2 regions of the Aeromonas sp. TECH754 genome follow, and region 2 is predicted to be linked to the other one. Evidence: predicted binding sites of a transcription regulator. Region 2 holds the regulator's gene; the other holds the start of a gene.
What was found. Region 2 encodes sigma-54, which starts transcription at its own class of promoters, with help from an activator protein. Its sites were predicted from a motif close to TGGCACNGTTTTNGCTT; they were not measured.

Region 1: a site for sigma-54 is predicted at 2,358-2,374, ahead of flhA (flagellar biosynthesis protein FlhA). Genes of this name have one in related genera too.

Annotation. Positions count from the first base shown of each region.
Region 1 is NZ_JBWBRA010000001.1:2,568,598-2,573,021, reverse strand. It holds gene fliR (flagellar biosynthetic protein FliR) at 21-818, shown strand; gene flhB (flagellar biosynthesis protein FlhB) at 896-2,026, shown strand; gene flhA (flagellar biosynthesis protein FlhA) at 2,411-4,424, shown strand, end outside.
Region 2 is NZ_JBWBRA010000001.1:4,354,905-4,359,328, reverse strand. It holds gene ACZ9IL_RS19960 (BglG family transcription antiterminator) at 1-29, shown strand, start outside; gene npr (PTS phosphocarrier protein NPr) at 48-320, opposite strand; gene rapZ (RNase adapter RapZ) at 341-1,207, opposite strand; gene ptsN (PTS IIA-like nitrogen regulatory protein PtsN) at 1,248-1,694, opposite strand; gene hpf (ribosome hibernation promoting factor) at 1,697-1,984, opposite strand; gene ACZ9IL_RS19935 (RNA polymerase factor sigma-54) at 2,005-3,444, opposite strand; gene lptB (LPS export ABC transporter ATP-binding protein) at 3,510-4,235, opposite strand; gene lptA (lipopolysaccharide transport periplasmic protein LptA) at 4,246-4,424, opposite strand, start outside.

The sequences.
Region 1 (4,424 bases), 1.8 Mb from region 2:
TCTCCCCCTGAGGAGGCTGCATGACCTACACCACGGCGATGATCATGGAGTGGCTGGCCTCCATCCTCTGGCCGCTGGCACGGGTGAGCAGCCTGCTGATGGTGATGGCGGTGTTTGGCAGTCGGCTGGCACCGGCCCATGTCCGCATGGGCTTGGCGCTGGCCATCACCCTCATCATCGCCCCCCTGCTCCCCCCCATGCCCAAGATAGAGCTGTTCTCCGTCGGCAGCTTTCTGGTGCTGGGACAGCAGTTGCTGATCGGTGTCGCCCTCGGCCTGATGACCCAGTTTCTGCTGGAGAGCTTCGTGATGGCGGGCCAGGTCATCGCCATGCAGACCAGCCTGGGGTTTGCCACCCTGGTGGATCCCATGAACGGCCAGTCCGCCCCCGTGGTGGGCCAGTTCTACCTGATGCTGGCGACCCTGGTGTTTCTGGCGGTGGACGGTCACCTGCTGATGATCAAGATGGTGGTGCTGAGCTTCGAGACCCTGCCGGTCTCCGACAGCGGGCTGACGCGGCCCGCCATTCGCAGCCTGATAAGTTTCCTCGGGGTGATGTACCAGGCCTCCCTGGTGATGGCGCTATCGGCCATCGTCGCGCTGCTGCTCATCAACTTTGCGTTCGGGGTCATGACCCGGGCCGCGCCCCAGCTCAACATCTTCAGCATCGGCTTCGCGGTCAGCATGATGTCCGGCCTGTTCATCCTCTGGCTCACCATAGGCGGCTTCATGGGCCACTTCGAATCCATCTGGGAGCGAGTACAGGAGACCAGCTGCGAGCTTATCAACGTTCAGTGCTTCGGGGGCCAGAATGGCTGATCGGGAGCAGGGCTACGTCGGGCAAGGCGCCGTCAACGGTGGCATGTTGCTTGTTCAATATGATGGGGAGCAGCTGAATGGCTGATACCGATCAGGAACGTACCGAACAACCCACGGGCAAACGACTGCAACAGGCCCGGGAAAAAGGGCAGATTGCACGCTCCAAGGAGCTGGGTACCGCCAGTGTCTTGCTGGCGACCGTGTTCGGCCTGCTGATGATCAAGGAGAGCCTGGCTGGCGCCATGGTCAAGGTGCTCACCGTCGGCTTCACCCTGAACCGGGATCAAGCCTTCGACCCCAACGCCATGGGGGCCATGGTACCCGCCCTGCTGGCCCCGCTGCTGCAACCGCTGGGGCTGCTGTTCCTGCTGGTGGCCATCGCCGCCTTCGTCGGCAACACCCTGCTCGGCGGGATGAACTTCTCCTCCGAGGCCATGCTGCCCAAGTGGAGCAAATTGAGCCCCTTGAATGGTCTGAAGAGGATGTTCGGGGTGCAATCTTTGGTGGAGCTTGTTAAATCCATTGCAAAGGTGATTTTTATCAGCGCATTTGCCTGGTGGATGCTCTCCAGCAAGTTCAATCATCTGCTGAATCTCTCCCTCGAAGGCTTCCCCGGCGGCATCATAGACGCGCTGGACCTGCTGCTGTGGATGCTGATCATCCTCTGCTGCGCCCTCATCCCCATCGTCGCCATCGACGTGCCGTTCCAGACCTGGAACCACATGCGGCAACTCAAGATGACCAAGCAGGAGATCAAGGACGAATTCAGGGACAGCGAGGGCAAGCCCGAGGTCAAGGGCAAGATCCGCCAGTTGCAGATGCAGATGGCGATGCGCCGCATGATGGGGGATGTGCCCAAGGCGGATGTGATCATCACCAACCCGACCCACTACTCGGTGGCACTGAAATACGATGCGAGCAAGCCCGGCGCGGCGCCCAAGGTGCTGGCCAAGGGAGCCGACGAGGTGGCGATGAAGATCCGGGAGATCGCCCGCGAATACGATATCCCCATCATGCCGTCCCCGCCGCTCACCCGCGCCATCTATCACGCCACCGAGATTGGCCAGGAGATCCCGGAGGGGCTGTTCGCCGCCGTGGCACAGGTGCTGGCCTATGTGTATCAGCTCAAGAAGTTCCGCCGTGGCCGTGGTCGCCGCCCGACCCCGATCGCCAAAGACCTGCCGATCCCGCCGGAGTTCCGTACCTAGCGACGCTTGAGCAACCTCACCGGCAGCAGCACTGCCTGCCGCCCGACTCCAATCGCCAAAGATCTGCCCATTCTCCCCGAATACCGTACCTAGCAGTGTTTGAGCAGCCTCACCGGCTGTCTGCCGGCTGGCCTATGCGCATCAGCCCAAGATGCTCCGCTGTGGCCCAACTCTTGATCGTCAAAGATCGATCTGTTCTCCGAATACCGTCAACAAAGGCGAAGCCCTGGTTCTGCTGGTCAGGCGCGGGGCAGGTTGTTTCGTAGGCAGATGGCGACGGACTTCTGACATCTTTAAAATAAAATACATATATATCAATCAATTAAATTGTTGGCTTGATGCTTGCTTTACTCCGGCACTGGCGGTTGATAATTGAGAAAAATGATGGGATTCAAGGCTGGACTTGGCCGTTTCAAAGAGTACCGATGGTTGCTGACCAAGGGGGTGGGGACACCGCTGCTGGTGCTCGCCTCGCTCGGCATGGTGGTGTTGCCCATTCCGCCCCTGATGCTGGATATCCTGTTCTCCTTCAACATCGCCCTCTCCATCGTGGTGCTGCTGGTGGCCGTCTATACCCGCCGGCCGCTGGAGTTCGCCGCCTTTCCCACCGTCCTGCTGATTGCGACCCTGCTGCGGCTCGCGCTCAACGTCGCCTCCACCCGGGTGGTGCTGCTGGAAGGCCATAACGGCAGTGCGGCGGCCGGCCATGTGATCGAGGCCTTCGGCAACGTGGTGATCGGCGGCAACTACGCGGTCGGCATCATCGTCTTCATGATCCTGGTGATCATCAACTTCGTGGTGGTCACCAAGGGGGCGGGCCGGATCTCCGAGGTGAGCGCCCGCTTCACCCTGGATGCCATGCCCGGCAAGCAGATGGCCATCGATGCGGACCTGAACGCCGGTCTCATCACTCAGGAAGAGGCCAAGAAGCGCCGTCAGGACGTGACCCAGGAAGCGGACTTCTACGGTTCCATGGACGGTGCCTCCAAATTCGTGAAGGGGGATGCCATCGCCGGCATCATGATCCTCTTCATCAACATCATCGGTGGCTTCATCATCGGCATGGTGCAGCACCAGCTCACCTTCGGCGAAGCGGCCCAGATCTATACCCTGCTCGCCATCGGTGACGGCCTGGTGGCCCAGATCCCGTCCCTGCTGCTCTCCATCGCCGCCGCCATCATAGTGACCCGTCAGAATACCGATCAGGACATGGGCACGGCGGTGCTTGGCCAACTGTTCGACAATCCCAAGGCGCTGGTGATCTCCGCCGGCATCCTGCTGATGATGGGCAGCGTGCCCGGCATGCCGCACCTGGCGTTCCTGAGCCTCGGGGCGTGCGCCGCGGTGGGGGCCTGGTGGTTGCTGCGCCGGGAGAAACGGCAAAAGGCCGGGGTGGCGAGCGGTGAACTCTTGCCGGCCCACGGGGATGCCCCGGTCGAGCAGAAAGACCTGAGCTGGGACGACGTGATGCCGGTGGACATCATCGGGCTGGAGGTGGGTTATCAGCTGATCCCGCTGGTGGACAAGCATCAGGGGGGTGAACTGCTCAACCGGATCAAGGGGGTGCGCAAGAAGCTCTCCCAGGAGTTCGGCTTCCTGGTGCCTGCGGTGCACATCCGCGACAACCTGGATCTCGCCCCGAACCAGTACCGCATCACCCTGATGGGGGTGAGCACGGGGGAGGCGACCGTCTATCACGACAAGGAGATGGCCATCAACCCGGGCCAGGTGTTCGGCCAGATCCAGGGTATTGCGACCCAGGATCCCGCGTTCGGGCTGGAGGCGGTCTGGGTCGCCAAGGAGCAGGTCTCCCAGGCCCAGACGCTCGGCTATACGGTGGTGGATGCCGCGACCGTGGTGGCCACCCACATGAGCCAAATTCTCTCCAATCATGCCGCCCTGTTGCTCGGCCATGACGAGGTCCAGCAGCTGCTGGACATGATCGGAAAACACCAGAGCAAGCTGGTGGAAGGGCTGGTTCCCGAGGTGATCAGCATGGGGAACCTGGTCAAGGTATTGCAAAATCTGCTCAATGAAGGCGTGCCAATTCGCGATATGCGCACTATCCTGCAGACCCTCGTGGAATATGCGCCGCGCAGCCCGGATCCGGAAGTGCTGACAGCGGCCTGCCGTATCGCCCTGCGCAGATTGATCGTGCAGGAGATCGCCGGCCCCGAACCCGAGTTGCCGGTGATCACCTTGTCACCAGAATTGGAACGTATATTGCATCAATCCCTGCAAGCAGGTGGAGGAGATGGCGCCGGCATAGAGCCGGGACTGGCGGAGCGGATGCAGCGCTCGCTGGTGGAAGCCACTCAACGACAAGAACTGGAAGGCCAGCCGGCCGTGCTTCTGACATCGGGGATACTGCGCAATACCCTGGCGAAGTTTGTCAAGA
Region 2 (4,424 bases):
TCAAGGGGCTGGCACGCACCGGATCATGAGGGTAGCCGGAGCGGGGCTCACTCCTCGTTGAAGCCCGAGGTGAACAGCGCCACCACGGCGGCCAGGGCCTCTGCTTCTTCCGGCCCCTCCACCTGGACTTCCACCTGCTTGCCCTGGGCGGAGTCCAGCATCAGCAGGCCGATCACGCTGTCCGCGTCGGCCTCCACCCCGTCCTCGTTGCGCAGCAGCACATGGGCGTCGAAGCCCTGTACCAGCTCGAACAGCATCATGGCCGGTCTGGCATGAATACCCAGCTTGTTTTTGACTTCTACCGAGGCGGAAACTGTCATCTGAGCATCCTGTTGGTCTATCAGACTTGCGGTGAACGTTTGTCCAGCGTGCGGTGACGGATCTGCACGTTCTTGCCAAGCAGACGGAACGCGCTGGCCAGCCGCTCGGCGACAAACACCGAGCGGTGCTGGCCACCGGTACAACCGATGCCAACGGTCACATAGCTGCGATTGTTGCGCTCCAACTGGGGCAACCAGGTCGCCAGCATGTTCTCGATCTGCTGGGTGAACAGCATCACATCCGGCTGGTTGGACAGGTAGTTGGCGACCGGCTCATCCTGGCCGGTGAACGGCTTGAGTTCGGGGATCCAGTGCGGGTTCGGCAGGAAGCGGGCATCGAACACGAAGTCGGCATCTTTGGGAATGCCGTACTTGAAGCCAAACGACTCGAACACCAGCACCAGCTCGTTCTCTTTCTTGCCGAGCACCCGGGTCTTGATGAGCTCGCTCAGGTCGTGAATGCTGAGACTGGTGGTGTCAATACGCAGATCGGCGGTGGAGGAGAGCGGTGCCAGCAGATGGGTCTCCTCACGGATCGCCTCATCCAGTGACAGCTTGTTGCGCGACAAGGGGTGCAACCGGCGGCTCTCCCCATAGCGCTTGAGCAGGGTCGTGTTGTCGGCATCGAAGAAGAAGCTGGAGAACTCCACCCGCCCCTCGTTGCGTACTTGAGCCAGCAGGTTGTCCAGTCTGTCAGGCTGGCTGGGCAAGTTGCGTACGTCTATGCTGACCGCCAGCTTGTCATACTGACTCTCGACCGAGACGATCAGCTGGGGTAGCAGATTCACCGGCAGGTTGTCCACGCAGTAATACCCCAGATCCTCCAGCACCCTCAGGGCGACGGTCTTGCCGGAGCCCGAGCGGCCGCTTACCACTATTAACTGCATCTTGTCCCCTCACGCCAACTTGGCTATGTCGTGCCCGGCATCAGGCCGAGGTCATGATCTGATAGAGCTCTTCATCGCTGGTCGCCTGGCGCAACTGGCGGCAGACCGCCTTGTCGCCCAGCTTGGATGCCATCAGGGAAAGGGTCTTGAGGTGCTGCTTGCACTCGCTTTCCGGCACCAGCAATGCAAACAGCAGGTCAACCGGTTGATTGTCGATGGAATCGAAAGGGATGGATTCGGAGAAGGTCATCAACACGGCAGTCGGCGCAAAGGCGTCGTCGATCCGGCCGTGGGGAATGGCAATACCGGCACCGATCCCGGTACTGCCCATTTTTTCCCGCGCCAGCAGGCTCTCGAACAACACCTGACGGGAGGTGCCGAGGCGCTCTGCGGCCAATTCGCTGATGATCTCGAGGGCGCGTTTCTTGCTGGTACAGGGGACCGCACTCTTGGTGCAGTCCCGACTCAGTATGTGTTCAAGTTGCATAGTTATTTTTGATTTAACTTATCTTTGTGCTTGATGATCTGCCGATCCAGTTTATCCAGCAGGGTATCAATCGCCGCATACATGTCGGCATGCTGCGAATTGGCGAACACCTCCCCCCCGCTGACATGCAGCTTGGCTTCGGCAATCTGGTTCAGTTTTTCGACGCTCAACACCACGTGTACGTTGTTGATATGGTCAAAGTGACGCTCGAGTTTGGCAAATTTGTTGTTCACATAATCACGCAGAGCTTCGGTAATCTCGACATGGTGTCCGGTCAGGTTAATTTGCATAACGTCTTCCTTTTGTTTGCCTAAACCAGGCGTTTGCGCTGATTGGATGGCGGGATCAACAAGGATTCACGGTACTTTGCTATCGTGCGTCTCGCCACCATAATACCCTGTTCGGCCAGCAAATCCGCGATCTTGCTATCACTAAGCGGTTTGGCTGGATTCTCAGCCGTCACCAGCTTCTTGATCAGAGCGCGAATAGCGGTCGATGAGCACTCTCCTCCCCCCTCCGTACTGACATGACTGGAGAAGAAAAACTTCAGTTCAAAAATGCCGCGGGGCGTATGCATGTACTTCTGGGTCGTCACCCGTGAAATCGTCGACTCATGCATCTCCACCGCCTCGGCGATGTCGTTGAGCACCATGGGTTTCATGGCCTCCTCACCGTATTCGAAAAAGCCCTGCTGCTGCTCGACGATGCAGCTGGCCACCTTGAGCAGGGTGTCGTTGCGGCTTTCCAGACTCTTGATGAACCACTTCGCTTCCTGCAGATGGGAGCGAATGAACTGGGTGTCCGTGCTGCTGCGCGCGTTGCGAGCCATCGCAGCATAGGCCTCATTGACGCGAATACGCGGTGCCGAATCCGGATTGAGCTCCACCACCCACTTGTTGCCCTTCTTGATCACGGAGACATCCGGGATCACGTATTGAGATTCGCCTTGGATGATGCCATTGCCGGGCCTTGGCTCCAGTTGCTGGATGAGATCCAGCACCTCCTTGAGGTCGCTTTCCTTGAGACGGGTCTTGCGGGCCAGGGTGCGGTAATCGCGATTGCCAAGCAAGTCCATGTGCTCGCTGATCACCTCCCTCGCCTCATTGAGCCAGGGCAGATCGGGCGAATACTGGCCAAGCTGGATCAGCAGACACTCCTGGACCGAGCGGGCAGCGATGCCGATCGGATCGAAATGCTGCACCCGCTTGAGCACGGCCTCAACCTCATCCAGTTCGACTTCTACCTCATCACTGCTGACTGCAACCTGAATATCCTCGAGGGAGACGGTCAAATAACCGGAATCGTCGATGGCGTCGATGATGGCGAGGGCGATGGCGGCATCCAGATCGCTGAACGGCGTCAACCGCATCTGCCACAACAGATAGTCTTGCAGGTTCTCGGTGGTTTCCCCCTGATAGACGCTGTCTTCCCCATCGTGGATGGGGCCTGCGCTCTGGGCCGTACCGGCCGAATAGACCTCGTCCCAGGTGGTATCCACCGGCAGCTCATCGGGCATCTTGTCCTGGGCCATGGCATCACTGGAGTCCAGCTGACTGGCGTCGACTGCCTCTGTCGGGTTGGTTTCCTGTGCCTCGCTCTCCTCTTGCTCCAGCAAGGGGTTGCTGTCGAGCGCTTGCTGAATTTCCTGCTGGAGTTCCAGCGTGGAGAGCTGGAGCAGACGAATCGCTTGTTGTAATTGTGGCGTCATGGTCAGTGACTGACCGAGACGCAACTGTAATGTCGGCTTCATCTACGTCGGGATATCCTTATGTTCAGCGAGGCAGTCACCTAACAAAAATGAGGGATGCACCCTTACTATAGACTGAATTGATCGCCCAAATAGACGCGCTTGACCTGCTCATCGGCGAGGATATCGGCCGGTGCGCCTTCGGCAATCATCTTGCCGTGGCTGACGATATAGGCCTTCTCGCACACATCCAGCGTCTCTCTGACGTTATGATCGGTGATCAGGACACCCAGCCCCCGTTCTTTCAGATGCTGGATGATCTTCTTGATATCTATTACAGAAATAGGATCAACACCTGCAAAAGGCTCATCAAGCAGGATAAATCTCGGCTCTGCCGCCAGGGCGCGCGCGATCTCGACCCGTCGCCGCTCTCCGCCCGAGAGGCTCTGCCCCAGACTGTCGCGGATATGAGTGATGTTGAACTCTTCCAGCAGCTGCTCGACCTTGTCTTCCCGCTCCTCACTGCTCAAGCCCTTGCGAGTCTGCATGACCCCCATCAGGTTGTCGAACACCGACAGACGACGGAAGATCGAGGCCTCCTGCGGTAGATAGCCGATGCCGTTGCGGGCCCTGATATGCATGGGTTGCAGACTGATGTCCTGATCGTCGATGGTGATGAGACCGGCATCCCGCTGCACCAGGCCCACGATCATGTAGAAGGAGGTGGTCTTGCCCGCCCCGTTCGGGCCAAGCAGCCCCACGATCTGACCGGTACCCACTTCCAGGCTTACGTCACTGACGACCATGCGGCGCTTGTAGCTCTTCTGCAGGCCAACTGCTTTTAACACTGCCATGGCTCGTTTCCTACTTCTTCTGATCGGCGGGCTTGTCGAAATTTTCAACCTGATCCGGCAAGAACACCGTCTTGACGCGCTGGGCCGGGCCCTTGCTCTCGGCAATCATCTTCTGGGTGACGATGTCATAGCGAATGAGATCGCCGTTGACCTGGCTGTCTTCCTGCTTGAGCTGGCCGTTGCCGGTGA